4 regions of the Agrobacterium sp. 20P9.1.2 genome follow, and region 3 is predicted to be linked to each of the others. Evidence: predicted binding sites of a transcription regulator. Region 3 holds the regulator's gene; each other region holds the start of a gene.
What was found. Region 3 encodes LexA, which represses DNA repair genes until DNA is damaged. Its sites were predicted from a motif close to TGTTCNNNNTGTGTTCNG; they were not measured.

Region 1 (7,597 bases), on a different contig from region 3:
TCGGCCACGATCCTCGGCTCAAGGTGCAGTGCCGCCAAGGGCAATGCTGCGAGGGCGGCTGTGGCCCCATGTTGCGGCACGATGGTCACAGGCTCTTTTCCGAAACGGGCAAGCGCATGTGCTGCCCCCCAGCTATCGGCAATCGCAGCGCGCGCCGTAAAGCCGAGCCCGTGCAAGCGGTTGACCATGCCGGTCAGCATCAACAGCTCGTTGCCATGCAAATGGTCTGCGCCTGTCGTATCCAGTACCAGACCATCTGGCGGATCGGGCGCGACGATGGGCGCATAGATGCGCAGGAACCAGAAGGCGAGATCGCGCAACGCCTTGGCGTCGTCGGCTGGCTGCAATTCCTCAACGATGAGGTCGGGAATGATGGCCTGTGCCTTGCTGACGGGCATGCCGAGCCGCAAACCCGCAGAGGTCGCAGCCACATCCTGCGCGGCGATAACGCGGCGACTTCCCTGTCTGGCGATCATGACGACCGGACGATCAAGCGCTGGCGCTTGTTTGCCAAGCGCCCTGCGATATCGGTCTGTCGACCATGTCGGCAGGTAGAGCGAGACAACCCTTTGCATCACAGGCTTCCACTTCAAAATCGGCACATTCGCCGCCACGACAGCGCAAAAGCTCCAGAAACCAACGCGCCCTCCCCACCCCCTGCACGGGCAGTGGCGTGGAAGGCCGCACGGAAATACGCCAGCGGGTCACGGCAGCGGTCGGCTGTCCGAACTCGACGGCACCGGATGGATGACGCCAGCGGCGAATGGCAAGACCGACGACACCGGAGGCTTCCGCCGCCAGTTGCAGACGCCGGGACGTGTTCATCGGCAGTTTCGACACCTCCCCCACCACGGCCCCAAAGCCGTTACAGCGCAGTCCTTCTTCGAAACAATCCAAGACGCCCTTCTCATCCCGGCATTCCACGATGATCAGCCGGTTTTGCGACAGGCCTGCCTGCGTCAAGGCGGGCATGAACAGATCAGGCCGCGTCACGCACCACAAGATTTTGCCTTTCACACGCGCCGCTATGCCTGCCGAAAACAGGGCCGATGCCGCACCATCCACCGCACCGTTGCCGCCGCCGCTGACCTCATGCAGGCTGCCAAGCTTCAACCCACCGCCGGGCAGATGGTCATCAAGTGCGGCAACACCGAAGGGCAGAATCTCCTGGTGGCGGGCCGGGCCTTGCGTGATCCGCTCCAGCCTTTCCCGCAATTCTTCCACAACAAGCTGTTCTGCGCGTTTATGCATGACACAAGACTTTTCAGGAGCATTTCACGCTAAAATACTAACTGTTCACTTTTTGTTCCAATTTCAGCAAAGAGTCAATAACGCTGGCACAGGAGTCTTGTGGAGAAGAGAAAAAGCCGGAAAACCGGCTTTTATAAATGCTCACTGCCCGGCGACGGGACGCATGGCAATGCGTGAAAAAGGCCCGGCACCTGCGGGTGCCCGCTGTGGTAGGGTCAGCTTCCCCGCCGCATAATAAAGCAGGAAGGAGCCGATCTGATACGCAAAGATAATGTCGATTTCCACGAAGGAACGCACCACGAAGAGAGCACATAGCGCGCACAGGATCAGCCCTTGCGGATCGTCTTTCTTCACCAGAATGGAGCGCAGATGCCCGATCAAGGTGCCATACAGCACGATTGCAAGCAGGATCATTCCCACGAAACCATTTTCAACGACGGTTTCGATATAGGTATTGTGGAAGTGAAAGCCGCTGCGTGTGGTGATGAAGAAATCGGCCCAGAGGCGTTCCGCATCGAAGAAGCCCATAACCCAGAAGCCCTGATAGCCGACACCCAAAATGGGAGAGGCCTTGGCCGCCTCAATGCCCTGCTGCCAGAGGTATGTGCGCCCGGTCAGGGTGGTATCCTTGCCGAAAATGCCGAGGATGGCATCGAGCAGCCCGAATTGCAGAGATGCCACGGCTATGAGACCACCAGCACCGACAAGCGCCAGAAAGATCATCTTGCGATTGCCGGGAGACAGCATGTTCATGGGCAGGAAGCCGATGATCATGGCCACCACGGCAGCAGTGGTGATGACCGACGTGGCCGATTGTGATGCCAGCAGGCAATAGGCGGAAAGCAGACCCGCGACCCCGGCAATGCCCAGCCACAGGATATCCCGTTGCCGCAACACCAGCACGGAGGAAGCGGCAAAGATGACGCCCAGCGACGCATAGAACCCGAGCTGGTTCTTGGAAGAGAATGCACCGACAAAGCTGACCGTGCCATCAAGCGCATCGAACAGGTAAAGGCCGAACAACAGCGAATACAAGAGAACGACGATGGTCCCGATCAGCGCGCCGCGCGTTAGTGTCCTTATCGAAATCACCCGCATGGCAATCAGCGCGCAGATGATGTGCGTCATGTATTGAATGGACGAACGCATGGTCACAGACATGGCATCCGACCAGAAGCTGGACAGGATGGCGAGAATTCCGAAGGCGAAAATCCAGAGATATTTAAAGTAATTGCCCAGAACGCGCCGGTAATCCACCAGCACCAGCGGAAACCACACGGCGTAATAGGCGAGGATAGAGACCTGCCCGAACTTGGATGAATAGGCGAACACGAAGAACGACAGCGCCACCGCCGCCGTTCCGTAAAGGCCGTTTTTATCCGGATCGATCAGTGCCGATTTGGCAATCCGCATCTCGACCTCACTGCATCAGAATTTCTGATGACACCTTTATCACGTCGCCGGGCTGGATGGACGTCGTTTCATCGGCCTTGATTTCCTTGGACTTGCCCTCTTCCTCACGCACGATGATGTAGGTGATGGTTGCAGACTTGCCCGATGGATCGAAGCGGATCGCTTCTGCCGATTGCGCCAGCGCCTCAGAAATCAGCTCACGGCTGGTGCCCAGCTGCAGGTTCAGCTTCTGCAATTCGGCTTCTGTATCCTGCAGTTCCTTGGAGCGCTGTGCGACCCAGTCATTGCGCAGATTGATCTCGTCCTGCATGGCCTTGTTGATATCCTGCTTGGCGCGCAGCGAAGATGTATCGATATCGAGAAGCGTGGACTCCACCTCGGCGGCACGCTCTTCGGCAGAAATCCGTCGCTGCGCAAGGGCAAGCCCCTGCTCGTTCAGACGGTTGACCTTCTCGCGGTCTTCATTTGCCAGCTGAAGCTGACGGTTCTGCGTTTCCGACTTCTTCTGCAGGGATTCGACTTCCGTTTCCAGAAGCTGCCGCAGATCGGTCAGCGCCTTCAACTGAAGCGTATAGCGTTCGCTACGCGACTTCATGAGAGCATTCTCGCTTTCCAGAAGCGCATCGATATTGATGATCTTTTCAAGCGCAGGCGTCTTGGTAATTTCCTTGTCGCCCCGGACTTCAGCCTGAAGCCGCGCCTGTCTCGCCAGAAGGCGGCCACGCTGGTCATCATAGACGGCGGCGTCGCCGCGGGCATTGATGAAATCACGGGCAAAACGCTGACCGGCATCCGACCGGCGCAGACCGCCGGACAGGCTGACGGCCTTCAGGACGGTGAGATTGGGTGCGTAGGGATATTCGCCAGGCTGCTGAACATCGCCCATGAGGAACACGGGACGGAACTGCGAGACCTCGACGGAAGCGGACGGAAGATTGCGAAGCGCAAATTTGCTTTGCAGCTGCGCACCGATTTCCTCGCCAACCTCACCCGTGGTCTTGCCTGCAACATCCAGCTGACCAATGAAGGGAAGAGACAGCGAACCGGATGCACCGACGGCATAATCGCCGTTGATGACATCCCAGTTGCGGATCGTGCCATCGGCGGGCTGCCATTCTGCAACGCGGATGCGAAGCTTGTCGGCAGTACCCAGGCGATATTGATTATCCTGTGCGAAAGCGTGGAGCGGACCGATAACGACCAGAGAGGCCGCTATGAAGAGCGCAGGAACTTTGCGCCACGCACCATTCAATGAAAATCCGGCGGCAGTGCCAACCATACTGAACTCCATATTTACGGCTGCGCGCGCAGCCGGATTACGACCAGCTTTTAAGCCGGTCGCAAATGCCACAAAAAAGTGGCCGCAATATCTTAATGCTGCAAAACACCGAGCTAAGGATTTTGTTCAATAGCTGCCGCGTGACATGCAAACAGCCGGAATGGTTTTGACGATAATAAACACGTCCTGCATCATCGACCAGTTGCGCACATACTGCGTGTCGAAATCGACGCGAGCCTTATAAGACACATCGTTACGACCACTGATCTGCCACAAGCCGGTGAGGCCTGGGCGTGTGCTGAGATAATAGGAAGCTGCACTTTCGTAATAGTTCAGCTCTTCATCAACCACCGGACGGGGGCCAACGACACTCATCTCACCACGAATGATGTTGATAAGCTGTGGCAGCTCATCAAGGCTTAGCTTGCGCAGAACGGTTCCGATTGCGGTAACGCGCGGATCGTCCTTCAGCTTGCGTGTTGATTTCCATTCCTCTGCAGCGTCTGGGTTTGCAGAGAGATACTGTCGCAGGACTTCATCACCGTTCATCACCATGGTGCGGAACTTCAGGCAATGAAAAGAACGTCCGTTATGTCCAACACGACGATGCCCGTAAAATGCGGGACCGCGGTCAGAAAATTTAACCAAAGCCATGATCATAAGAAAGATCGGGCTAAGTACGAGGAGTGCTAGCAGGGCTGACGAAACGTCAAAGCTGCGTTTAGCGATTCCTCCGATCGGAAAGCTCACATCAAATTCATCTGAGCTACTAAGCGGCGAAACAGCCGATCGAGTCGCGGACTTCATAGAGAGGACTCCATTTATGTTTTGCGATGGTCGGTACCCGTTGGGCGCGTCATTTCGAGTATCATCTGACAGCAAGGCTGTGACCAGAATTTGGTGCTTTTGAATTTTTTGTGAGGCACCCCGCCTTAGTCTTACCGGGCAGGCGAACCCAAAATACTCACAAAAGAACTGGTTTTAATATTAAAATACAGCCAACCAAGAAGAAACGGACCAACGCTTCCCACGCCCTTCAAGGCAACGGTGTTTCCTTATGTATTGAGAGGGGAGCTACATTTGATTTATTCTTATAGCGTTCTCGGTTTGCCCTGACGGCAGAGACCCTTCCGTACAGAAATCAAAGCTTATCAAGCAAAAAACGCTATGGTGCAGCGCAACAAAATTGCGGCAACGCACACTCAAAAAGACAAGGAATGTCTGTATTTTTATGAAGAAAAATTAATCTCGTCTTCAAAATTGCAGGAATCGACGTGCAAAAGGGACGCAATCATGACGCAAATGAGGCGAAATAATGGCAGATCGCATTTGCATAGCTCCGAATAATGTTCGGCGAGTTCTCATATGCAGATATAATCGATTGAGCCAGTGACGATTGCGTGATTCTGCGTGGATTTTTTGACCGCGACTGCTCCCGCTCATCAAATTCCTACGCCACGGAGGTTGGCAGTTCACATTATTCCGGCGTAGCATGGTGACAAATCGTCGGCGAACTTCTGCCGGCGATTGAAATGACGTGACGACCGCGCCACTGGGGAGAGTGGTTGGTCGTTGCCTGAAATGGGAGGAGCCGTTTCATGTTCACCAACGCCATGAGCTTTGATCTCGGCGAAGACATCGACGCATTGCGCGATATGGTTCATCGCTTTGCGCAGGAACGGGTAAAGCCGCTCGCAGCCCAGATAGACAAGGCAAACGAATTCCCGGCAGAGCTTTGGCGTGAGATGGGAAGCCTCGGGCTTCTGGGAATCACCGTTCCAGAGACTTATGGCGGTGCAGATATGGGTTATCTGGCGCATACGGTCGCCGTGGAAGAAATAGCCCGCGCATCCGCTTCCGTCAGCCTCAGCTACGGCGCGCATTCCAACCTTTGCGTCAATCAGATCAAACTCAACGGCAGCGACGAGCAGAAAACGAGATATCTGCCGAAGCTGGTTTCGGGGGAGCATGTTGGAGCTCTGGCGATGTCGGAGGCCGGAGCCGGTTCAGATGTGGTTTCCATGAAGCTGCGGGCCGAGAAGCGCAACGACCATTATCGGCTGAACGGCACGAAATACTGGATCACAAACGGGCCGGACGCGGATACGCTGGTGGTTTACGCCAAGACCGATCCGGAAGCTGGCAGCAGAGGCATTACTGCCTTCATCGTGGAGAAATCCATGAAGGGCTTTTCCACCGGCCCGCATTTCGACAAGCTGGGCATGCGCGGCTCCAACACGGCGGAACTGATTTTCGAGGATGTCGAAGTGCCGATGGAAAATGTCCTTGGCGAAGAAGGTCGAGGCGTGCGGGTGCTGATGTCCGGTCTGGACTACGAGCGCGTCGTTCTGTCCGGTATCGGCACCGGTATCATGGCGGCCTGCCTGGATGAGATCATGCCCTATCTCAAAAGCCGCAAGCAGTTCGGCCAGAACATCGGCAGCTTCCAGCTCATGCAGGGCAAGATTGCGGATATGTATACGGCGCTCAACACGGCCCGCGCCTATATGTATGAGGTCGCCCGCGCCTGCGACCGCGGCAAGGTGACCCGAAAGGATGCAGCGGCCTGCGTTCTCTATGCTTCGGAGCAAGCCATGATCGTGGCGCATCAGGCGGTGCAGGCCATGGGCGGCGCGGGCTTCATGAATGAGACGCCCGTCAGTCGCCTGTTCCGCGATGCCAAGCTGATGGAGATCGGTGCCGGGACATCGGAAATTCGCCGGATGCTGATCGGGCGTGAGCTGATGGAGAAGCAGGCGCAATGACCGTTCTGAAATCCTCAATCCTGACCAGCAGCGACACCTTCACAAGCAATCGCAGCGCCCATGAAGCCGCCTTGAAAACGGTGGAAGACGCCGTCGACATCGCCATGGCTGGTGGTGGCGAGACGGCACGCGAGCGTCACCTTGCCCGCGGCAAGCTGTTGCCACGCGACCGCGTAACCCGGTTGCTCGACCCCGGCTCCCCGTTTTTGGAAATCGGAGTGACTGCCGCTTACGGTGTTTATGATGCTGCCGTGCCGAGTGCCGGGCTGATTACCGGCATCGGCCGGGTCAGCGGTCAAGACTGCATGATCGTCTGCAACGATGCGACGGTTAAGGGTGGCACCTATTTCCCTCTGACCGTCAAGAAACACCTGCGGGCGCAGGAAATCGCGGAGGAAAACCACCTGCCCTGCCTCTATCTGGTGGATAGCGGCGGCGCGAACCTGCCCAATCAGGACGAGGTTTTTCCGGATCGCGACCATTTCGGGCGCATCTTTTATAATCAGGCGCAGATGAGCGCTGCGGGCATTGCCCAGATTGCCGTGGTCATGGGCTCGTGCACGGCGGGTGGGGCTTATGTGCCGGCCATGTCGGATGTGACCATTATCGTGCGCGACCAAGGCACCATTTTTTTGGCTGGTCCGCCGCTGGTGAAGGCCGCGACCGGCGAAGTCATCTCTGCCGAAGAACTGGGCGGTGGCGATGTCCATACCCGTCTTTCCGGTGTTGCCGATTATCTCGCGGAAAATGATGAGCATGCGCTGGCCCTTGCCCGACAGACCGTTGCCGGTCTCAATCGCCGCAAGGCTGAAACCGTGACGTGGCAAGCACCGGAAGACCCGCTTTACGATCCGCAGGAAATTCTTGGCGTTGTTCCGGCAAGCTTGCG
Region 2 (7,597 bases), on a different contig from region 3:
CAAAGAGGGCAGGAGAATCGGGTGCTGTGCTTCGCTTCATGCGGCGAAACTGGCACAGGCAACCGATCTCCTGCAAGCCCCCGGTCGCAGGGTCTGTGCAGCAGCCCAAGGGGCGGAGGGCTGCTGCATAAGGTCTCATGACCTCCATGCTCTTTCAATTGGGGCGGAAAGAGCACACCCATGCGAGGCGGCAGATACCGGGGGCATAAACCCGTAGCGCAGGGCATAGACGCTATGGGTATTCTTGAAAGGTCAAAGCAGAGACAGCTGCACGCCTGCACCTCCTGGCGCTATGAACAGATCGTCGCGAAGCTGAATGCCACGGCGGATGAGCCCCAGCCGCTTCGTCGTCATTTCGAAACGGCGGCTGATCTGCCAGGCATAGGGACCGGCGCCTTTCATCCGCTTGCCGAACTCGGCATCATAGTCCTTGCCATCCCGCATGGAGCGCACCAGCGACATGACGTGCTGGTAGCGGTGCGGATAATTGCGCAGCAGCCATTCGCGAAACAGCGGGCTAACCTCCAGCGGCAGACGCAGCAGCACATAGGATGCCTCCGTCGCTCCAGCCGCCTTTCCAGCCTCCAGCACCCGTTCGATCTCGTGATCGTTGAGTGCTGGAATGACCGGCGCCATCATGACGGCAACGGGAATACCGGCGTCCGTCAGCGTCTTGATCGCTTCCAGCCGTTTGCTGGGCGTGGATGCGCGCGGCTCCATGCTGCGGGCGAGCTTGCGATCCAGCGTCGTGACCGAAATCCCGACCTTGACCAGACCCTTGGCTGCCATCGGTGCGAGAATATCGATATCGCGGGTAATCAGCCCCGACTTGGTGACGATGGCGACGGGATGCTCGGCCTTGGCCAGCACTTCGAGGATTTGCCGCATGATGCGCCATTCCCGCTCGATAGGCTGGTATGGGTCGGTATTGGTGCCGATGGCAATCACCCGCGCCTTGTATCCCGGCTTGGCCAGTTCACGTTCCAGAAGCTTTGCGGCGTCCGGCTTGGCAAACAGCTTGGCCTCGAAATCCAGCCCTGCCGACAGGCCCATATAGCTATGGCTTGGCCTCGCGAAACAATAGATGCAGCCATGCTCGCAACCACGATAGGGATTGATGGACCGGTCAAAGGGAATATCCGGCGAATCATTGCGGGTGATGATCGTGCGTGGCTTTTCCACCTGCACTTCGGTACGAAACTCCGGCAGTTCCTCGATGATCTGCCAGCCATCATCGACAGGCTCATGCTGCAGAGGCTCGAAACGCCCGCCGGGATTGATGCCCGCACCACGCCCGCGACGACGGTCGATCTCGATCCGCAGACCGGACGCATCGGCCAGTGCATTGGCAATATCTGGCGTATGGCCCGGCTGGAAGGCAGCCTGCCCGGAAAGCACATGTTGTCTCATCTGGATGCTCCTGACCGGCATGAAACCGGCTTGGTGGATGCCCAGATTCTTAACCGAGAAATGAGAACAAGACAAGAACAAAATGCTGAAACGCGCGATAGCTATTTCTTTTGCATTGCGGTAGGAATTTTATCGATGAAATGTTGTAGGTCGATCAACCTCTTCAATTTATCGCTCATAACGGAACACAAGCTGATAGACATATGCTGACAGTCATCATGGAATGCCGGGATCAGGAGCCGGAGCTTGCTCACACCCTCTCCACGCTCGTTTCGGGCGCTGTGGAAGGGCTGATCAGTGACGTCATTGTGCTGGATCACGCCTCCAGCGATGGTTCCTCACGCGTCGCGGAAGCTGCCGGTTGCCGCTTTCATACGGAATGGGACATCCGGGATATCATCGCATCTGCGCGCGGTGAGTGGATTTTGATGATGGAGCCGGGCAGCCGCCCGCAAAGCGGCTGGATCGAGGATATCAGCGAATATACGGCGCTGAACAAGCTGGCCGCCCGCTTTGCGCCCTCGCGTCATTATCGGCCATCGTTTCTGTCGCGTTTTATTCGCCGCAGACCGCCGCTGGAATACGGCCTGTTGCTGCGCAAGGACGAAGCTCTGTCGATTGCCAAATCCGGCATGCCGCTCGATCATTTTCCGAAATCGCAAAAGACCCGCCGCCTCAGCGCCGAGCTTATTCCTTCCTGGGTGCTGCGCGCCGCGCGGTAATTACCCTTGCGCCTTGCCGCGCTTCAGATGCTCATCCAGACGCGGCATGATTTCCACGAAGTTGCAGGGCATGTGGCGGTAATCCAGCTGCGCTTTCAAAATGCCGTCCCACGCATCCTTGCAAGCGCCGGGAGAGCCGGGCAGCACGAAGATGAAGGTGGAATTGGCAAGGCCCGCCGTCGCGCGTGACTGAATGGTGGATGTGTTGATCTTGTCATAGGAAATGCGGTGGAACACGGCGGAAAAGCCATCCATGCGCTTTTCGAACAAGGGTTCCAGCGCTTCCGGCGTCACATCGCGTCCGGTGAAGCCCGTGCCGCCAGTGGTAATCACCACATCAATCTCGTCGGACAAGGTCCATTTGCGCACCTGCTCCTGAATGGCTGCCTTGTCATCCGGCACGATGGCGCGGTCCACCAGCAGATGACCTGCGTCAGAGATGCGGGCGGCAAGCGTGTCGCCGGATTTGTCATCCGCCAGCGTGCGGCTGTCGGAGACGGTCAAAACCGCGATGCCGACGGGAATAAAGGCTCTATCAACAGTCATCTTGGCAGTCCGTCTATGGTTTTCGTTGCCTGAACATACCAGCCGGGACGCTTTTGGCGAAGCTGGTTGGCCGCAGATTCGGCTTGTTCCGCCGTGTCGAAGAGGCTGAAGCAGGTCGCGCCGGAACCGGACATGCGCACGAGGGATGCACCTACATGCGCCAGCAGATCGGATACCTCAGCGATTTCCGCCAGAATGTCCCGCGCTGGCGGCTCTAGATCGTTGCGGCTTTTGCCGATGAATTCCATCCACGTCTCGTTGCCTCGTTCCTCAAGCGGTGGATTGCCCTTATTCGTCAGGCGTTTAAACACCTCGGGTGTCGAAACGCCCTTCAGCGGGTTGACGAGAATAAGCGGTATAATGGGCATATCACCGAGGATCGTAATATCTTCGCCAATCCCGCGCGCAATCAGCGGCTGGCTGGCGAGACACATGGGCACATCCGCCCCCAGTTTCAGAGCAATATCCTCAAGCTTTCCGGGGGCAGGGGTCATCTGCCAATGGCGGCAAAGGCCTCGTAAGGTTGCCGCCGCATCCGCAGATCCGCCGCCGATGCCCGAAGAAATGGGTAGATTTTTATCGAGATGAATGGCGATGGATGACGCTTCTGCGCCGACCGCAGCGCGCAGTAAATCCCGCGCTTTGAGCACGAGATTATCGCCCGCGTTTCCTTGTTGAAGAACTTCAGCGAAAGGCCCGGAAATTGAAAACCCATCCTCCGGCGCATCCTTGATGCGGATGACATCACCCGCTTCGGTGAAGGTCACCAGAGATTCGAGCAGATGGTATCCATCTGCCCGCTGTCCGATCACATGCAGCGCGAGATTGATCTTCGCGGGAGCGGCTTCGATTGTCTCAACCGCTCCGGCAGGCTTATGCGAGAGCATGATGCCTTAGGACTTCTTGTCCGGGGCAGGGGCAGGTGCCACAGGTGGTGGCGTGGCCTGATCCTTCTTGGCCGTGTTCTGAGCGTCCTTTTCCAAAGGAGGCAGACCGTTGGCGATCTTGTCCTTCACCTTGGTCTTGTCCACATCGTCGCTTTCGCCAATCAGTGCCCGGTTCCACTGGTAGACCGCCTCGATCTTGCGACCGACGCGCCAGTAGGCATCGCCCAGATGGTCGTTGATGGTCGGGTCACCGGCGCGCAGTTCGATGGCGCGTTCCAGCTCTGTCACCGCCTCATCGAAAGCGCCGAGACGATAATGCGCCCAGCCGAGCGAATCGACGATATAGCCGTCATTGGGACGCAGCTCGACCGCGCGGCGGATCATGTCGATCCCCTCATCGAGGTGCATGTTCTTGTCCACCCAGGAATAGCCCAGATAGTTCAGAACCTGCGGCTGGTCCGGGTTCAGCTCCAGCGCCCGCTTGAAATCAGGCTCGGCCTTGTCCCACTGCTTCAGGCGCTCATAGGCAATGCCGCGCTGGAAGAAGATGGTCCAGTCGGTTTTCTTCGGCACAGAACCGATAACCTCGACCGCCTTGTCGTAATTGGCCGCCATGGCCGCATAATCCTTGGCATCGGAGAGAACCGAGCCATAGGCGAGGTAGGAGCGAATATCGGACGGATCGGATTCGAGCAGCGACTTCAGATGCTTGCGGGCTTCATCCACCTTCTCCGTCTGCGCCAGGGTCAGGCCCAACTGCAATTCGGAAATGCGGTGCATCGGCGAATCCGCCGGTACGTCGCGGTAGAATTCGATAGCGCGGTCAGGCTGCTTCTGCGCTTCGGCAAGGCCACCGAGAAGGATCAGCGTATCGGCGCTTTGCGGATCGAGTGCGCGCGAGGTCTGAAGGTAAAGCGTGACGATTTCTTCCGCGCCTTCGCGGTTCAGCGCACCGGCGATGGAGAACATCACGGCGGCAGCACCCTCGATGGGCGTCTGTACCTGTTGATCGGGCTTTTCACCCTTTTCGATGCTCTGGCGCAGCGCCTTCAGAGGCGCATAGTTCGGCGCGAAATTGTCGCCAACGGAAATCGTGTCGAGCGCCTTCTGCTTGTTGCCAGCCTTGGCTTCCAGCCGCGCCAGCGCCATCACCGCGCGCATATAGGTGTCGGTTGCGGTTGCACCACCTTCACGGTCGGTCACGGCATCGTTCAGGCTCTTGCGGGCGGCTTCCGTGTTGCCGGTCACCAGTGCGATGGCACCAGCATGGTACTTCTGGAAGATCGAAATCCAGCCCGGTCCCTTCATGCCATTGACCAGCGCCAGGGCTTCCTTGCCCTTGCCGGCACCGGCGCGCGCCCAGGCGGTCAGCAACGTATTGACCATGCGGTCTAAATCGTTCGGGCCGCTATATTTCAGGATTTTTTCCGCGCTGGAAAATTCCTTGTGCTTGATAGCGGCCAGCGCACGAACGATGGTCGTCACGCGTTCCACGGACGAATCGTCCTTCAGCGAATCGGCAATCTTCGCGCCTGCTTCGAAATCGCCGCTGAGCAATTGCGCGATCATCAGGCGCTGGCGGATTTCAACATTGGCCGTGTCGAATTCCAGCGCTTTTTTGTAGAGCGTAATCGCGGTCGCGAAATCCTGATCCACATCCGCCGTGCGGGCTGCCAGGAATGCGCCGGAGAAGGTGTTGACCTTTGCGGGATCGAACGTGACGGTCTCGGCAGCCTTGTCTGCGGGCTTCGTCTCGGCAAAGGCAGGCACGGAGCCTGCGCCGATGGAAAGGGCGGCAATGAAGGCCGCGCCGCAGAGAAGACGAAATGCTGGTTTGCGCCGCATGAAGGAACCTTTGCTTTTGTGCATTCGCACCGAAAAATCAGTTTCCCGCCTTACAGTTCGGGGCAAGCCATCGCACCGGAACGCTGTAACGCTTGAATTGGACTGTTGTGCCTGAACCGGAATCAGTTCACGCAATCACTCACCACGTCACGACAGAATGGCTTTTTTGGAGCAAGCCTGCAAGAAATTCTGCCCGTGATTTTAGATTCGTGAAATGTCGGCATCGCGGCGACGACGAGCGTCTTTTCCGCGATGCCCGGAACACTCTTTTAGTTCACGCGCTCGATGCAGAAGTCGATCACTTCCATCAGGGCATTCTTCCACGGGCTCTGCGGCAAAGGCGCCAGCGCATCGCGGGCAATCGTGCCATAGTGGTTGGCGCGGGTGATCGTATCGGCCAAGCCATTGTATTTTTTGATCAGACCAAGAGCCGTTTCCAGATTTTCATCCGTGCTTTCGCCCTGCTCGATGGCGCGTTTCCAGAACTCGCGCTCTTCCGCCGTGCCACGACGATAGGACAGAATGACCGGAAGCGTGATCTTGCCTTCGCGGAAATCGTCCCCGGTGTTCTTGCCGAGATCAGCGGATTTTCCGCCGTAATCCAGCACGTCGTCCACCAGCTGGAAGGCAAGGCCAAGATTCATGCCATAGGATTTCAGTGCGCTGCGGGTCGCCTTGTCTGTCTTGGCAACGATGGGGCCGACTTCGGCGGCGGCGGCAAACAGCGCAGCCGTCTTGGCGCGGATGACCTGCAGGTAATCATCCTCGGTCGTTTCCATGTTCTTGGCAACGGACAGCTGAAGAACCTCGCCTTCGGCAATGACGGAAGCGGCGGTGGACAGCACATCCAGCGCATCCAGCGAACCGACATCCACCATCATGCGGAAGGCCTGACCGAGCAGGAAATCGCCGACCAGAACGCTGGCCTGGTTGCCCCAGATGGTGCGGGCGGTGGACTTGCCACGTCGCAGATCGCTTTCATCAACCACGTCATCATGCAAAAGCGTTGCCGTGTGCATGAACTCGACGCTGGTCGCCAGCTTGATGTGGTGGTCGCCCTGGTAATCGAACATGGCAGCGGATGCGAGAGTCAGCATCGGGCGCAGGCGCTTTCCACCCGAGGAGATCAGATGGTTGGCCACTTCGGGTATCATCTGGACATCGGACCCGGCTTTGGAGAGGATAAGCTGATTAACCCTTTCCATGTCTGGACGGGTCAGGTCGACAAGCGGCTTGACGGATGCGAGTTTGTTTTTGCTTTCTTCAAGCGGTATGACGACGCCCAACGGACCGGACTCCTGTTCGATATTGGGGCCGACAATAGAAAGCGGCGGTGCAAGCGGCAAGGGGCGATTTGCCTCACACCGTTCAAAAAGATGGGATTTGGGGTGGAAACTGACCTATGCGTGAACTGATCCGTACCAACGACGCCGTTCTGCTCTCCTTTGCGCAGAGCCTGATGAAGGATGCCGGCATCCACAGCCTCATTGCCGATCAGGGAATGAGCATTCTTGAGGGCTCGCTGGGGCTGCTGCCACGCCGTTTTCTGGTGGAGGAGGAACGCGGCGACGAGGCCCGCCGCATCCTGACCGATGCCGGACTGGCCGACGAGCTGCGCGAAGACAAGGCCTGAAACGCCATGGCCTCGACCGTTTCCGAAACCGTCGATGCGTTTCATCGCGGCCGCTTCGAGATTTTGCAGCCGAAGGGCAGGGGCCACAGGGCGGGCATGGACGCCATGCTGCTTGCCTCTCTGGTCGTGGACGACACCGCCTGCCGCATCGCCGATCTGGGAGCAGGTGCGGGGGCTGCAGGTATGGCGGTGGCATCGCGCCTGGAAAAGGCTGAGGTCACGCTGTTCGAGTTTTCACCCGAAATGGCGGATTTCGCTGAACGTAGCCTGCAACTTCCCGCCAATAAGGCTTTTGCGGGTCGCATTCACGTCAAACAGGCGGATGTCACCCTGCGTGCGGATGCCCGCAGGCAGGCAGGGCTGCTGGACAACCATTTCCACCACGTCATCATGAACCCGCCCTATAATGACGCGGGCGACCGCAAAACCCCGGATGCGCTGAAAGCCACCGCCCACGCCATGACGGACGATCTCTTCGACCATTGGCTGAGAACCGCGTCCGCGATCCTGATCCCCGGCGGCCAACTCTCCCTCATCGCCCGCCCGCAATCCAT
Region 3 (7,597 bases):
AGCCTTTTTCTTAAAATATGAAGCGATTCTTATCCGCGAAGGATGGAACGGCCTGCATAAGCAGCCTGTGGGCCGAGCATTTCTTCGATACGGATCAACTGGTTGTACTTGGCCAGACGGTCAGAGCGCGACAGCGAGCCGGTCTTGATCTGTCCGCAGTTGGTCGCAACTGCCAAATCGGCGATGGTAGAATCTTCGGTTTCACCGGAGCGGTGCGACATGACGGCGGTGTAGCGCGCCTTGTGCGCTGTCTCAACGGCATCAAGCGTTTCCGTCAGCGAACCAATCTGGTTGACCTTGACGAGGATGGAGTTGGCAACGCCCATCTTGATACCATCGCGAAGGCGTGCGGAGTTGGTGACGAAAAGATCGTCGCCGACGAGCTGAACCTTGGAGCCAATCTTGTCGGTCAGGTACTTCCAGCCGTCCCAATCGTCTTCTGCCATACCGTCTTCAATGGAGATGATCGGGTATTTGCCGGCCAGTTCGGCAAGGTAGTCAGCCATGGCTTCAGGCTCCAGCGTGCGGCCTTCGCCTTCCATCTCGTACTTGCCGTTCTTGAAGAACTCGGTGGATGCGCAGTCGAGAGCGAGCGCAACATCATCACCCGGCTTGTAGCCAGCCTTTTCGACAGACTTCATGATGAAATCGAGTGCTTCCGGCGCGCTCTTCAGGCCCGGAGCAAAACCGCCTTCGTCGCCGACATTGGTGTTGTGGCCCTGTGCTGCCAGTTCCTTTTTCAGAACGTGGAAGATTTCCGCGCCGATCCGCACGGCATCACGGATGCTTTCCGCACCGACCGGCATGATCATGAATTCCTGGAAATCGATCGGGTTGTCGGCATGTGCGCCGCCATTGATGATGTTCATCATCGGCACGGGCAGCAGATGCGCGTTGGGGCCGCCAACATAACGGTAAAGCGGCAAACCTGTGGTTTCGGCAGCAGCCTTGGCAACCGCCAGGGAAACACCGAGAATGGCGTTGGCACCGAGGCGCGACTTGTTCGGCGTGCCATCGAGCGCGATCAGCGTCTGGTCGATGTGGATCTGGCTTTCGGCATCGAAACCGCCCAGCGCATCGAAGATTTCCGTGTTAACGGCTTCAACGGCCTTTTCCACGCCCTTACCGAGATAGCGCTTGCCACCATCACGCAGTTCTACGGCTTCATGCGCGCCTGTCGATGCGCCCGATGGAACTGCCGCACGACCGAAAGAACCGTCTTCCAGGTAGACATCGACTTCAACGGTGGGGTTTCCACGGCTGTCGAGGATTTCGCGTGCGATGATATCGGTAATGGCTGTCATGATCTCTCCCTTGGGACTGGAACAGGATTTTCAGTTGCCTGTCTTAGAGTGCATCCCGAAAACTGTGAAGCGCTTTTCGGATGAGCAGCGCGATAAACAGGGCGACGGAATAGCGACTCGATGTGAACTTCCTCCGTCGCTGTAGACGACGCGCAAGAAATTACAATGACGGCGCCCATCTCTGGACGCCGTCTTTTCATAAAAATCGATTGAGGCCAAAAGCGGTCACGCAGCTTTCGCGATATTGTCGAAAGCCAGCAGCTTTTCCAGAAGCTTCGGCATATCCTTCAGGTGGACCATATTGGGTCCGTCCGAGGGAGCGTTATCAGGGTCTTCATGCGTTTCCACGAACAGACCGGCAACGCCAACCGCAATAGCTGCACGGGCCAGCGTCTCCACAAACTCCCGCTGACCGCCGGTCGAACCACCCTGCCCGCCCGGCTGCTGCACGGAGTGAGTCGCGTCAAATACAACCGGCGCACCAAGCGATGCCATGATGGGCAGCGAGCGCATGTCGGAAACGAGCGTATTGTAGCCGAAGGACGCGCCGCGTTCGCACAGCAGCACATTCGGGTTGCCACTATCGTTCAGCTTGGCCAGAACATTCTTCATGTCCCAAGGCGCCAGGAACTGACCCTTCTTCACATTGACGACCCGGCCGGTCTTGGCCGCCGCCACCAGTAGGTCGGTCTGTCGGCTGAGAAACGCCGGGATTTGCAGGATGTCGACAACCGGTGACATGATTGCGCACTGCTCTTCCGTGTGAATATCCGTCAGCACCGGAAATCCGAACTGCTCCTTGAGTTCAGCAAAAATCTCCAGCGCCTTATCGATGCCAATGCCGCGTTGGCCCGACAGGGACGTGCGGTTGGCCTTATCGAAAGACGACTTGTAGACAAGACCGATACCCAGCTTGCCGCACAGCTCCGCCATGGTCTCGGCAATCATGAAGGCATGGTCGCGGCTCTCCATCTGGCACGGCCCGGCAATCAGCGAGAAACGTTCGGTGTTGGAGAAGGAAACCGCCTTGGAGCCCTGCCCCACCACGACTTTCAGATTGTTCGTCACACTCATCATCTATCCTCGGAATCAGCAGGGCATCTTTTAGAGGCAAACGCCGGTGAGTTACCCTTAAATCTCGTACTGGCCTCGCACTTATCAGCAAGATGCCCGCGAGTCACTGCACTACGACCGCATGAGACGCGTCGATGATGCTGATTTCGCTCATCAACAGATGCTTAAATGAATTTCACGGAATTTTAAGGGATTGCAGAACACATATGGAACAGATAGTGTTCGTTCTGTATTTGTTTCGCGAATCTTCGCCTCGAATTTCCAAGGGTGTTTCTTCATGCTCACGCGCAAACAGCAGGAATTGCTTCTGTTCATTCATGAAAGAATGAAAGAGTCTGGCGTGCCGCCATCCTTCGATGAAATGAAGGATGCACTCGATCTTGCCTCCAAATCCGGCATTCACCGGTTGATTACAGCGCTTGAGGAGCGCGGGTTTATTCGCCGGCTACCGAACAGGGCGCGCGCACTTGAAGTCATCAAGCTTCCCGAGTCCTATTCGCCCGCCAACAAGCCCCAACGCGGCTTTTCACCAAGCGTCATCGAAGGCAGCCTTGGCAAGCTGAAGGCTGTGGAGCCACCGCCCGCACCTGCCCCCTCGAACAGCCGCGACGTCAACTCCGTCAGCGTCCCCGTCATGGGTCGAATCGCAGCAGGTGTGCCGATTTCGGCGATCCAGAACAACACCCATGATGTGGTGGTGCCGATGGATATGATCGGTTCGGGCGAGCATTACGCGCTTGAGGTCAAAGGCGATTCGATGATCGAAGCCGGTATTTTCGATGGCGATACGGTCATTATTCGTGACGGAAGTACCGCAAATCCGGGCGATATCGTCGTTGCACTGGTGGATGACGAAGAAGCAACACTGAAGCGTTTCCGCCGCAAGGGTGCCTCTATCGCGCTCGAAGCCGCAAACCCTGCATACGAGACCCGCATCTTCGGACCGGACCGGGTGAAGATCCAGGGCAAGCTGGTCGGCCTGATCCGCCGCTATCATTAACTGCTCCTGCCTATAGCTTCGCGGGTGGATTTTTAGGTCTGCCCGCGCGCAATATTTTTGGTTTTGATTGGCACGTCGCGAGGTCTTAGAGCCAAAGTTGCACGTTGGTCCGAATGACGAACAAGTGCACATTACATGCATGTCAGGGGGAAATTTGCGCTCACAGTAAGCGCAGATATCCAAAAGTGGTTAGTCGGCTTACTATTTTCGAATCACTCGTTTTTGTGAGTGTCTATGAATGATTTTTAGGATGACGTTTTGTATGAAGCGCTGCCTGAGTTTGAGTTGCGGAATGGAAGCTTCAGACTGCGATCCCTCTGTTTCTAATGTCACCACATGGGCACACGACTAAAACATCAAATAATTTGAAGACCACCATCGCGCAAACCATCTGTATCGACGAAATTTCCCGCGCTAACACGGTGCTGCAACCGAGGGATATGAGATGTACGAGCTTTATATTGCCAACAAGAACTATTCCTCCTGGTCCCTGCGGCCATGGGTGTTGATGCGGACACTCGATATTGCATTCAGCGAAAAGCTGACGCCCTTCGGTAATTCGGCCGAGGATTTCGCAACTTTTTCTCCGACGGCCAAGGTGCCCTGCCTTGTGGAGAACGACCTGACCGTATGGGATTCGCTATCGATCATCGAATATCTGGCGGAACGTCACGGTGGCGTTTGGGCTGGTGAGGCAAAGGCACGAGCATGGTCGCGTTCTGCGGCGGCTGAAATGCACTCCGGCTTTCAGACATTGCGCAACGAACATCCGATGAATGTCGGCCTTCGCATTCAACCTAGCGAGGTTGGCGAGGCGCTGAAGAAAGACATTTCCCGCATCGACGCACTTTGGCAGGAAGGTCTAACATCTTTCGGCGGCCCGTTCCTGGCGGGAGACGCATTTACGGCAGTAGACGCGTTTTTTTGCCCCGTCGCCTTCCGCTTCCAAACCTACGCGACGACTTTGTCGCCCGAGGCCGAGGCTTACAAGAACCGTCTCCTCACCCTCCCCGCAATGCAGGAATGGCAGGATGCGGCCTTGCTGGAACCGTGGCGCGATGCAGAACACGAGGCGGAAGCCAAAGGCATCGGAGAATGGCTGGCGGATTTGCGCTTGAAGTCGTGAGATATGGAACGGCGTCTGTTTCGAACGAAAATACCGACTTGGCTATGTAAAACGGTCTGTGTGAAAACGAGTCAGAAGGTGTCGCAAAGCGCGCAAGCGGCACCTTTGAATGAAGCATATCACGGGGCGTTCGATAGCATTCTTTCGATATGCTCCGGCACTGACGCGTCGAAATCGCCTTTGCGCCAGTCATAGCTACGGTGCCTTGTCCAGAAGCGGTCCATATCCTGCATCGCCGCTTCGGCGCGCAGCACAGACTTACCCTTTTCACCAAGCCATATTTCCATGGAGCCCGTGCGCCGCAAGGTTTCGCTGCTGATGAGGATCGCGCCGGATCGACATGTGGAAAAAGGCACCCTGCGGGTCGTCACCACCAGATCGGCGAGATCGCAACCCGCTCCCGTGAGCGCCGTATCCAGAATGATCGCGACGGCCACGCCGGACTTTGACGTCGCAACGCACCATTGGTCTTTACGGCAGGTGAAGCGATCCGTACCCGATAAGGCCTCTTTGATTTCTCTGGCGGCCCGCACCTTATCCTCATCACTCAGACGAGGCCTACGACCGGCGGCCTCGCCAGCCTCTTGCGCGGCGTCAACGGTGAGTGACTTCACCACATCCAGCATTCTTGGGCTAACATGCTGCTCTGGCAATGGCACCGCCCTTGCCCATTGATCATAGATGAAACCGGAGGCACGGGGCTTCGTCGTCGCGACGGCATCCGCCGACAGCAACGCAACCAGCGAGCCATCTTCGTAAATCAGCAGATCGGGTTTGCTGCGCCATTGCTCCGTCACCAGCATAGCGAATCCGGCGGCGATCAGCGGCAGCCCGATCAGAGCAAGCCGCGTGCGCAGCAGCGCGATGATCAGAAATCCCGCCGTGGAGACACCCAGAAACCAGCCATTCTGCCGCCCGATGGTCGCGTCGCCGCCCCAGCTCGAAACCGTCTTGGCAATTTCAATCACCATTGCCATGCCGTAACCCATGACCTTCAGAAACGGCCCATCTAGACCGAAGGGCATCAGCAGCATTCCCACCAGTGCAAAAGGCATGACGATCAGCGACATGACCGGCATTGCGGCCAGATTGGCGGCCAGCCCGTAGGTGGTGATGCGGTGAAAATGTTCGATAGAATAGATCGCCGTCGAGATGCCACCGATCAGTGACGTTATGACGACACCACCGATGATCGTCGCCGCCTTCTGCGACACCGAAAGCCACCATGGCGGACGGCTGATCACGAGCCTTTCCCTCTCGCCGCGCCACCTGCTCCAGAACGCATAGCCGGACACCAGCGCCAGTGTCGCGGCGAAGGACATCTGGAAACTCGGCCCCATCACCTCATGCGGTGACAGAACGATGATGACGATGGCGGAAAGTGCGACGTTTCGCAGGCTGATCGAAGGCCTGTCCACGAGCACGGCAATGAGCATGATGGACATCATCAACCACGCGCGCTCCGCCGAAACTGCAAAACCCGAAATCAGGTAATAGGCAAGCGTCATGAGCAGTGCCGCAAAAGCGGATATTTTCTTGACCGGCCAACGCTGCGAGAAACCGGGAAACAGGCTAAAGGTGGTGCGCATGCCGATGAAGAAAATACCGGCGGCAAGCGCCATGTTCAGGCCGGAGATGGCCACGATATGCGCAAGGCCGGAAACGCGCAGCGCCTCCATCGTCTCGACAGAAATCGCACGTCTCTCATCGGTGACAATGGATGCCGCAAAGGCTCCCGCATCGCCGCCGATCAGGTTGCGAATGCGCTGTGCGATCTGGCTTCGGAGCTTGTAAAGCCAACTGTCAGCGCTTTGCAGCCAGGTCTTAGTGCCCTGCTCACCCGGCATTCCTGCCACCGTCCTGGGCGGGCCATAGAAATAGCCCGTCGCGCCGATGCCATCGAAAAACGATGCAAAGGCAAAATCATTCAACCCCGGCAACGCCGGGCCGGAGGGCGGTGAAAGCCGCGCCTTGCCGCTGATCGTCTGGCCGATGCCGATTGCCTCATGCCGGCTGCGCGACACCAGTGATACCCGTTCCGGCGGGCGCGACAGTTTGGGTGCGGAGGTGGATTGCAGCGCAACCACATAGCGCCAGTTACCCCGCGCATCCAGTTCCCGCCGCTCCACCGTGCCGGTAATCGTCGTCGTCGCAGGCGTATCGAGAATGGTGGTCGCCGCCCGCCGTGTTTCCCAGTCCGCCAGCAGCATGCCGAGCAGCACGAATGCGCTGGCTTTCAAAATGGCAGACGTCGCCCCGGGTCGGTAAAAAAGCGCACCCGCCATGGCCGCAACGCCAATTGCCAAAACCAGTAGAAACCAGTGCGATGGCGTGACAGGCAGGCTGAACCAAAGTGCTGCGCCTGCGGCAATGAAGACGGGAATGAAGAGAAAGTCCTGCCGGTGCGCAGCCTCAATTTCAATGCACCGCACAAACCAGCATCTCAGCCTGAAAATGATGGCCGGCGGCGTGGAGGCAAGTCCATCCTGCGCAACCAGCGCACCCCGGGAAACATGCAACGGCAACAGCAAGTCATCGAGTTCCGTTTGCGCAACGAAGCCCGTTTCCGCCAGGCGGAAATGCTGCTGTTCTTCCCTAGTGTTCACGCCCCGGCGCCCCTTGCCGCAAGCTTTTAGTTTGCAACCCTGAAAGGCAGATTGCAACCACTTGCGCGATTAAGGAAGCATTGACCTAGAATGAAACACTGTTCCCATGAAATGCCCCATTTCGGGATATTGGCGTGTCGCAATGCACAATTTGCCCTTTGGATAGCTTGGCATTGGCGCGGAGATCATATAGCTAAATCGCTGACGCTTAACTGGCTGATGCGTCACCCCGCATCGCCTGCATATTTCGGAGGTATGGTATGACGGAAAATAGCGCGACAGTGACTCTCGGCGATAGTAAAGTCGATCTTCCTGTACGAGAAGGCACGATCGGACCCAAGGTCGTTGATATCGGAACGCTTTACAAGCACACCGGCACCTTTACCTACGACCCAGGCTTTACATCGACAGCATCGTGCGAATCCAAGATCACCTATATCGATGGTGACGAAGGCGTTCTGCTGCACCGCGGCTACCCAATCGAGCA
Region 4 (6,155 bases), on a different contig from region 3:
CTCATCGATCTCTTCCAATGTCGCGCGTCCTCTTGGCGGCTTACCCAGCAGACCTGCCAGATCGTTGAAATCGACGTTTTTGGGTGTCAACACCACTTCGCCGTCAATGATCGAGTAGACAATCTGGTCCCCGGGGCGAAGATTCAAAGCCTCACGCATCTCTTTCGGAAGAGTCACCTGCCCTTTAGACGAAAGTGTCAATTCCCATCCCAAATCGAAAGCCTTCCGAGAAAATCATAATCGTAGGAAAATTTATCATCTCTCCAACGGAATATCAATCTGACATCACCGCGAAAGCTCCTTCAGCCCCAGCCGGATCAGCTTGGCGCTATCGCCCCCCTCGCCGCCATTCTTCAGCGCCGCAGCAACCGCATTGGCGGCCTGGTCGCGGGAATAGCCGAGATTGGTGAGCGCCGAGACAGCATCGGCAACGGGCGCAGAGGCCACCCCTTCACCGAGTTCCTGCTTAAGACCGATGGAGGCAGAGGCCTCGCCCGCAAAGGCCGGGGCCTTATTACGCAACTCGGTGACGATGCGCACCGCGACCTTCGGGCCCACGCCAGGCGCACGCGAAACGACCACCTTGTCCTGAAGCGCGATGGCATTGGCGAGTTCAGATGGCGTCAGCGTTGAAAGCACCGCCAGCGCAACCTTGGAACCCACGCCCTGCACGCTCTGCAGCAGGTTGAACCATTCCCGTTCCAGCGCCGTCAGGAAGCCGAACAGTTTCAGCTGGTCTTCGCGCACATAGGTCTCGATGAAAAGGACGATGGCTTCGCCCGGCGAGCCAAGCCGCGAAAGCGTGCGGGCCGAGCAATGGGCCACGTAACAGACGCCATGCACATCGACGAGAACATAGTCGTCGCCAATTTCTTCAATGGTGCCTTTGAGTTTTCCGATCATGGTAACGCCTGTGAAATGAGGAAATCAGCTTGCCGCCAGCACGCGGCGCATGCGCTCGCCTGCCCGGTTGTGCGCGTGGCAAATGGCGATGGCAAGCGCATCGGCAGCGTCATTGCCCTTGAACTCGGCCTTGGGCATCAGAATTTTGAGCATCATGTGAATTTGCTGCTTTTCACCGTGGCCCACGCCGATCACCGCTTTCTTGACGGCATTGGGCGCATATTCCGCCACAGGCAGACCGGCACGGGCCGGAACCAGCATGGCAATTCCGCGCGCCTGACCCAGCTTCAGCGTTGCCACCGCATCCTTGTTGACGAAGGTCTGCTCCACCGCCGCCTCGTGCGGTTGATGGGAATGCACGATTTCCGACAGGCCGTCATGCAACTGGCACAGGCGCGAGGCCAGATCCATATCGCCGTCCGACGTCACTGTGCCGGAGGCCACGAAACGCAGGCTGTTGCCGAGGGTTTCGATGATACCCCAGCCCATTCGCCGCAGCCCGGGATCAATCCCGATAATTCGAATCGCATTTTGCATGTGTCACCCTACCGTTCAGCAGCAAAACCTGCCAGCGATAAGTGAACAAAACGACAACATCCGTCATTTGCGCACAGCTTCTACGCCTGAACGCGGCTCTCACGCCCAAGCGTCGCAAAGTTGGACCAGTTTTTTTGATGCATCGATCAATTCGGCGCGACTGCTCTGGCAAATTCCGCACTGCAACTTACATCGGGTAAAATCTGAAAAATCCCAACAGGAGCGTCCGATGATCCCTTTTTCCATTCTCGATCTGTCGCCCATTGGTGAAGGCGAGAACGTGAGCAAGGCGCTGGAGAATTCGCGCCGCATGGCCATCAAGGCTGAAGAGCAGGGCTATGAACGCATCTGGCTTGCCGAACATCACGGCATGCCGGGCATTGCCAGCGCCGCAACCTCACTCGTCATCGCCCATGTCGGTGCGGCAACCACACGCATCCGCGTCGGCTCCGGCGGCATCATGCTGCCGAACCACTCGCCTCTCGTGATTGCCGAACAGTTCGGTACACTGGCAGCGCTTCTGCCCGGTCGCGTCGATCTCGGTCTTGGCCGCGCGCCGGGAACGGATATGCGCACCGCCCGCGCGCTGCGCCGCAATCTGGATGCGGGCGCTGAAAACTTCCCGCATGATATTGTTGAATTGCAGCGCTACCTCGGCGCGCCGGAACCGGATCAAGCCATTCTGTCCGTGCCCGGCATGCATTCCAATGTGCCGATCTGGCTTCTGGGCTCCAGCATATACAGCGCCCATCTGGCCGCAGCACTTGGCCTGCCCTACTCCTTCGCCTCGCATTTCGCGCCCGATATGCTGATGGACGCCATCGCCATCTACCGCGAACGCTTCCAGCCATCGGCTACATTGCAAAAGCCCTATGTCATGGTTGGCGTTATGGGTGTGGGTGCAGATACGGATGAAGAAGCACAACACCTCTTCACCTCCGCCCAGCAGCAATTCGTCAATCTGCGAAAGAACGTCCGCACCCAGTTCCCACGTCCCGTCGAAACCATGGACGATTACTGGAGCGACATGGAGCGCATCACGGTCGAACACACGCTCAGATATGCGGTGGTCGGCTCGCATGCCACAGTCGAACATAGACTGGGCGAGTTCCTGTCGGAAACGGGCGCGGATGAGCTGATCATCTCCATGCCCGTTCACGACATTCAGAAACGACTTCGTTCGGTCGAGGTCTTCGCCGAAGTCAGAAGCGGCCTGAAACTAGCCGCCTGATCACCTCTCCGCAGACGCTAGCTAAATAAAAAAAGCCTCCGAGCATTTCTGCCGGAGGCTTTCACATGCGTCGGGGCCTCGAAATCAGGCCGAAAGCTTGGCCATGATTTCTTCGGACACTTCGAAGTTCGAATAGACGCTCTGCACATCGTCATCGTCTTCAAGGTTGCCGATGAGCTTCATCAGCGACTGTGCCTTTTCTTCATCGACAGGAACCGTGTTCTGCGGCTTCCAGATGGATTTGACGCTTTCGGCTTCACCGAGAACGGCTTCCAGTGCCTTGGACACTTCGTTCATCGCTTCGAAACCGCAGATGATGGTGTGGCCATCCTCATTGCTTTCAACGTCGTCGGCACCCGCCTCGATAGCAGCTTCCATAACCTTGTCGGCGTCACCAACAGAGGCCTTGTAGGTAATTTCACCGACGCGGTCGAAGGAGAACGAAACAGAGCCGGTTTCGCCCAGCGCGCCGCCAGCCTTGGTGAAGATGGAGCGGACATTGGAAGCGGTGCGGTTGCGGTTGTCGGTCAGCGCTTCGACGATAACCGCCGTACCGCCCGGACCGTAGCCTTCGTAACGCACGTAATCGTAGTTTTCAGCATCTGCACCGGACGCCTTCTTGATGGCGCGGTCGATGTTGTCCTTTGGCATCGACTGTGCCTTGGCGTTCTGCACTGCCAGACGCAACGCCGCGTTCATGCTCACATCCGGCAGACCGGACTTGGCAGCAACGGTGATTTCACGCGCGAGTTTGGAGAACATCTTCGAACGGATCGAATCCTGTTTTCCCTTGCGATGCATGATGTTCTTGAACTGTGAATGGCCAGCCATGGCACCCCTGATCGGATCGTTTGTTTGGATTGCGGTGCTTATAAGTGCGATGGCCCGGCTGTTCAAGCCCACATGCCCACTCTTCTCGCAACGCATCGAAGCGTCTGCCGGCTAGGTTTCTGTCCTTGATCCTGACGACGAGATGCTGGGCAAACCCGTTCCCGTGAACAAGGAAACGCTTTAGGGAACTGAAATCTACTCTCTTCGTTTGGTTACCAGTACGAAAGCGGGCAGCTTTGTCCGTTGATCGTGAGGATAACGAGAAACGTGAAGGAGACCCCTAAATGGTCAGCTTGAGTGAAGCACGCGATGCCCCCGCCCGTCAGCTTTGGGACGAAATCAATTCCGTCCATGCGGGCATGCTGGGCCTTGAAGGCCTTCACAGCCATATGCAGCCCATGGCACCCCACGCCGACCCGAAGACCAACACGATCTGGTTTTTCACCAAAAAGAGCGCCGATCTTGTTCAGACTTTAAAGTCCGGCTCCCGCGCCCACTTCTGCGTCATCGGCAAGGATCATGACTACCACGCCTGCCTCTCCGGCAAGCTGGAAGTTCGCGAAGACAAGGCAAAGCTGGACGAATACTGGAATTCCGTCACCGCCGCCTGGTATGAACACGGCAAGAGCGACCCTGATCTGACGATGCTGGCCCTCCACGTGGATGATGCCGATATCTGGGCATCGACGGACAGCACCCTGAAATTTGGTTGGGAAATCGCCAAGGCAAACATGTCTGACCATAAGGTGCCGGATGTCGGCGTCAGACAGCATCTGGCTTTCGCCTGAAAATTCCCTTTCCCGCCCGTCGCCGGTTCACATGCCTTGCGGCACCAGAATTTGCGGCTGGCGGGGAAGGTTTCTCATAGACACCCTGATAACCGGGTCATTGGCATAAGCGATTTTGAATTGCGGGCCGAACGTGACCAGAAACTGCTCCAGAGCACTCGGCTGGTGCATCGGCAGGATCAGAGCCGACCGTAGCCGCTTCACGATGCGGCTCATACTATCAGCCCCCATCGTCAAACCACCATCGACCGGCACCATCAAAATATCCAGACGCCCGATTTCGGCATATTGCGTTTCCGTCAGCTCGTAATGCAGATGACCCAGATGCCCAATGCAGAGGCCCGCGACTTCGAAAATGAAGATCGAATTGCCATCCTTCTGCAACAACCCGCCGCCGCCCCAGCGGTTGCGGATGTCCGAGGTGACGTTGCGGATATAGACATCACCCACCTGCAATTTATGAACGGCCTTTTCGCCCGGCACATCGCTCCAGCCATGCAGCACATATTTGATCGCCGGGTCCGGATGCAGCGTATAATGCGTGGAATGCGCATTGTTCATGGTCACCACAGTGGGCGTGACGGGCGGACGGTAAATACCATTATAATCGGTAGCTATGGTGACGCCTTCAGGCGAGGTGATCAGAAATGTCGAATGGCCGATATATTGAATCTGCACCTCTTCCTTCGCACTCGCCTGCGCCATCTGAACATCGGACGGCTGAAAGCTGGCAAAGGTCGCGCCCGGCATGGTCTGGGCAATGGCTTGGCACTGGCTGATCGGCGGGCGAGCTGTGGAAGGACGGCTAGGCTGTTGCTGGGCCGATGCGGCAGCGGCCACCAAAAGCCCTGACAATGCGAGCATGAGCATGCGAAGCATCAACACCACTCCCAGAAACGAGATGAGTGCGGGCAGGATGCGGCAAGGGTGGTGGATCGTCCAGACGCAAGAGGTGGATGGCGCTCACAATGTCGTCATTGCGTTTTTAGATATTGAGGTTTTTGGGTGTGGCTTACCCCCCTCTGCCCTGCCGGGCATCTCCCCCTCAGGTGGGGAGATCGACTCGCGGCGACCTCCCACCCACTTCAGATGTCGAAAATGAAGCGATGTCGGAGCGCCCAGCCGATCTCCCCCCTTGAGGGGGAGATGTCCGGCAGGACAGAGGGGGGTAAACCCCACCCGCCGCCATCTAACTAACAACACGCATCAAACCCAAAACGCCGGAACCGTCTCCGCCAACCTCGGCCCAATCCGCAACGGCGCGATCTTCTCCGCCAACCCGGTACGATCCGATATCTCTACACCAACGCCGCAAATCGTCGCCGGACCGCTCGCCGCTTCGAAACGGCCCTTCGGCATCTTGGAAATAAACCGGTTGATCGGTTCTTCCTTTTCCATGCCGAGCGAGGAATCGTAATCGCCGCACATGCCGGCATCGGACATATAGGCCGTGCCGCCATTCAGGATTTGCGCATCCGCCGTCGGCACATGGGTGTGGGTTCCCACCACGAAGCTGGCGCGGCCATCGACGAAATGGCCGAAGCACTGTTTCTCGCTTGTCGCTTCGGCATGAAAATCGAACACGATCGCATCGGCCTGCTCACCCAGTGGGCAGGCACCCAGAATGCTTTCCGCCGAGCTGAAGGGATCGTCCAGTTCCGGGTGCATGAAGACGCGGCCCATGATGTTGGCAACCAGAATGCGCGCGCCATTGCGGCCATAAAACAGGCCGGAGCCCTTGCCGGGCGTACCTTTGGGGTAATTGGCAGGCCGCAGAAACTGGTCGTGCCGTTCGCAGAAGGAAACGGCCTCTTTCTGGTCCCAGACATGGTTGCCGGTCGTCACCACATCGGCACCGGCATTGA

Region 1: a site for LexA is predicted at 1,294-1,311, ahead of AC27VJ_RS16350 (ImuA family protein). Genes of this name have one in related genera too.
Region 2: a site for LexA is predicted at 1,473-1,490, ahead of AC27VJ_RS02960 (PA0069 family radical SAM protein). Genes of this name have one in related genera too.
Region 4: a site for LexA is predicted at 1,482-1,499, ahead of ruvC (crossover junction endodeoxyribonuclease RuvC). Genes of this name have one in related genera too.

What each region holds. Positions count from the first base shown of each region.
Region 1 covers NZ_JBYOKI010000005.1:320,112-327,708, reverse strand. The annotation lists gene AC27VJ_RS16355 (Y-family DNA polymerase) at 1-575, opposite strand, end outside; gene AC27VJ_RS16350 (ImuA family protein) at 490-1,251, opposite strand; gene AC27VJ_RS16345 (O-antigen ligase family protein) at 1,393-2,664, opposite strand; gene AC27VJ_RS16340 (polysaccharide biosynthesis/export family protein) at 2,672-3,943, opposite strand; gene AC27VJ_RS16335 (sugar transferase) at 4,070-4,750, opposite strand; gene AC27VJ_RS16330 (isovaleryl-CoA dehydrogenase) at 5,542-6,708, shown strand; gene AC27VJ_RS16325 (carboxyl transferase domain-containing protein) at 6,705-7,597, shown strand, end outside.
Region 2 covers NZ_JBYOKI010000001.1:619,636-627,232, forward strand. The annotation lists gene rnhB (ribonuclease HII) at 1-40, opposite strand, end outside; gene AC27VJ_RS02960 (PA0069 family radical SAM protein) at 253-1,410, opposite strand; gene AC27VJ_RS02965 (glycosyl transferase) at 1,614-2,132, shown strand; gene moaB (molybdenum cofactor biosynthesis protein B) at 2,133-2,678, opposite strand; gene AC27VJ_RS02975 (4-(cytidine 5'-diphospho)-2-C-methyl-D-erythritol kinase) at 2,675-3,565, opposite strand; gene AC27VJ_RS02980 (tetratricopeptide repeat protein) at 3,572-5,410, opposite strand; gene AC27VJ_RS02985 (polyprenyl synthetase family protein) at 5,680-6,696, opposite strand; gene AC27VJ_RS02990 (putative signal transducing protein) at 6,813-7,043, shown strand; gene AC27VJ_RS02995 (tRNA1(Val) (adenine(37)-N6)-methyltransferase) at 7,050-7,597, shown strand, end outside.
Region 3 covers NZ_JBYOKI010000003.1:173,494-181,090, forward strand. The annotation lists gene eno (phosphopyruvate hydratase) at 30-1,304, opposite strand; gene kdsA (3-deoxy-8-phosphooctulonate synthase) at 1,530-2,378, opposite strand; gene lexA (transcriptional repressor LexA) at 2,656-3,378, shown strand; gene AC27VJ_RS10245 (glutathione S-transferase family protein) at 3,824-4,504, shown strand; gene AC27VJ_RS10250 (ComEC/Rec2 family competence protein) at 4,624-7,110, opposite strand; gene gltA (citrate synthase) at 7,371-7,597, shown strand, end outside.
Region 4 covers NZ_JBYOKI010000004.1:306,674-312,828, reverse strand. The annotation lists gene AC27VJ_RS14145 (AbrB/MazE/SpoVT family DNA-binding domain-containing protein) at 1-201, opposite strand, end outside; gene ruvA (Holliday junction branch migration protein RuvA) at 286-903, opposite strand; gene ruvC (crossover junction endodeoxyribonuclease RuvC) at 928-1,440, opposite strand; gene AC27VJ_RS14130 (LLM class flavin-dependent oxidoreductase) at 1,670-2,671, shown strand; gene AC27VJ_RS14125 (YebC/PmpR family DNA-binding transcriptional regulator) at 2,756-3,502, opposite strand; gene AC27VJ_RS14120 (pyridoxamine 5'-phosphate oxidase family protein) at 3,787-4,290, shown strand; gene AC27VJ_RS14115 (MBL fold metallo-hydrolase) at 4,318-5,172, opposite strand; gene AC27VJ_RS14110 (TIGR00282 family metallophosphoesterase) at 5,497-6,155, opposite strand, start outside.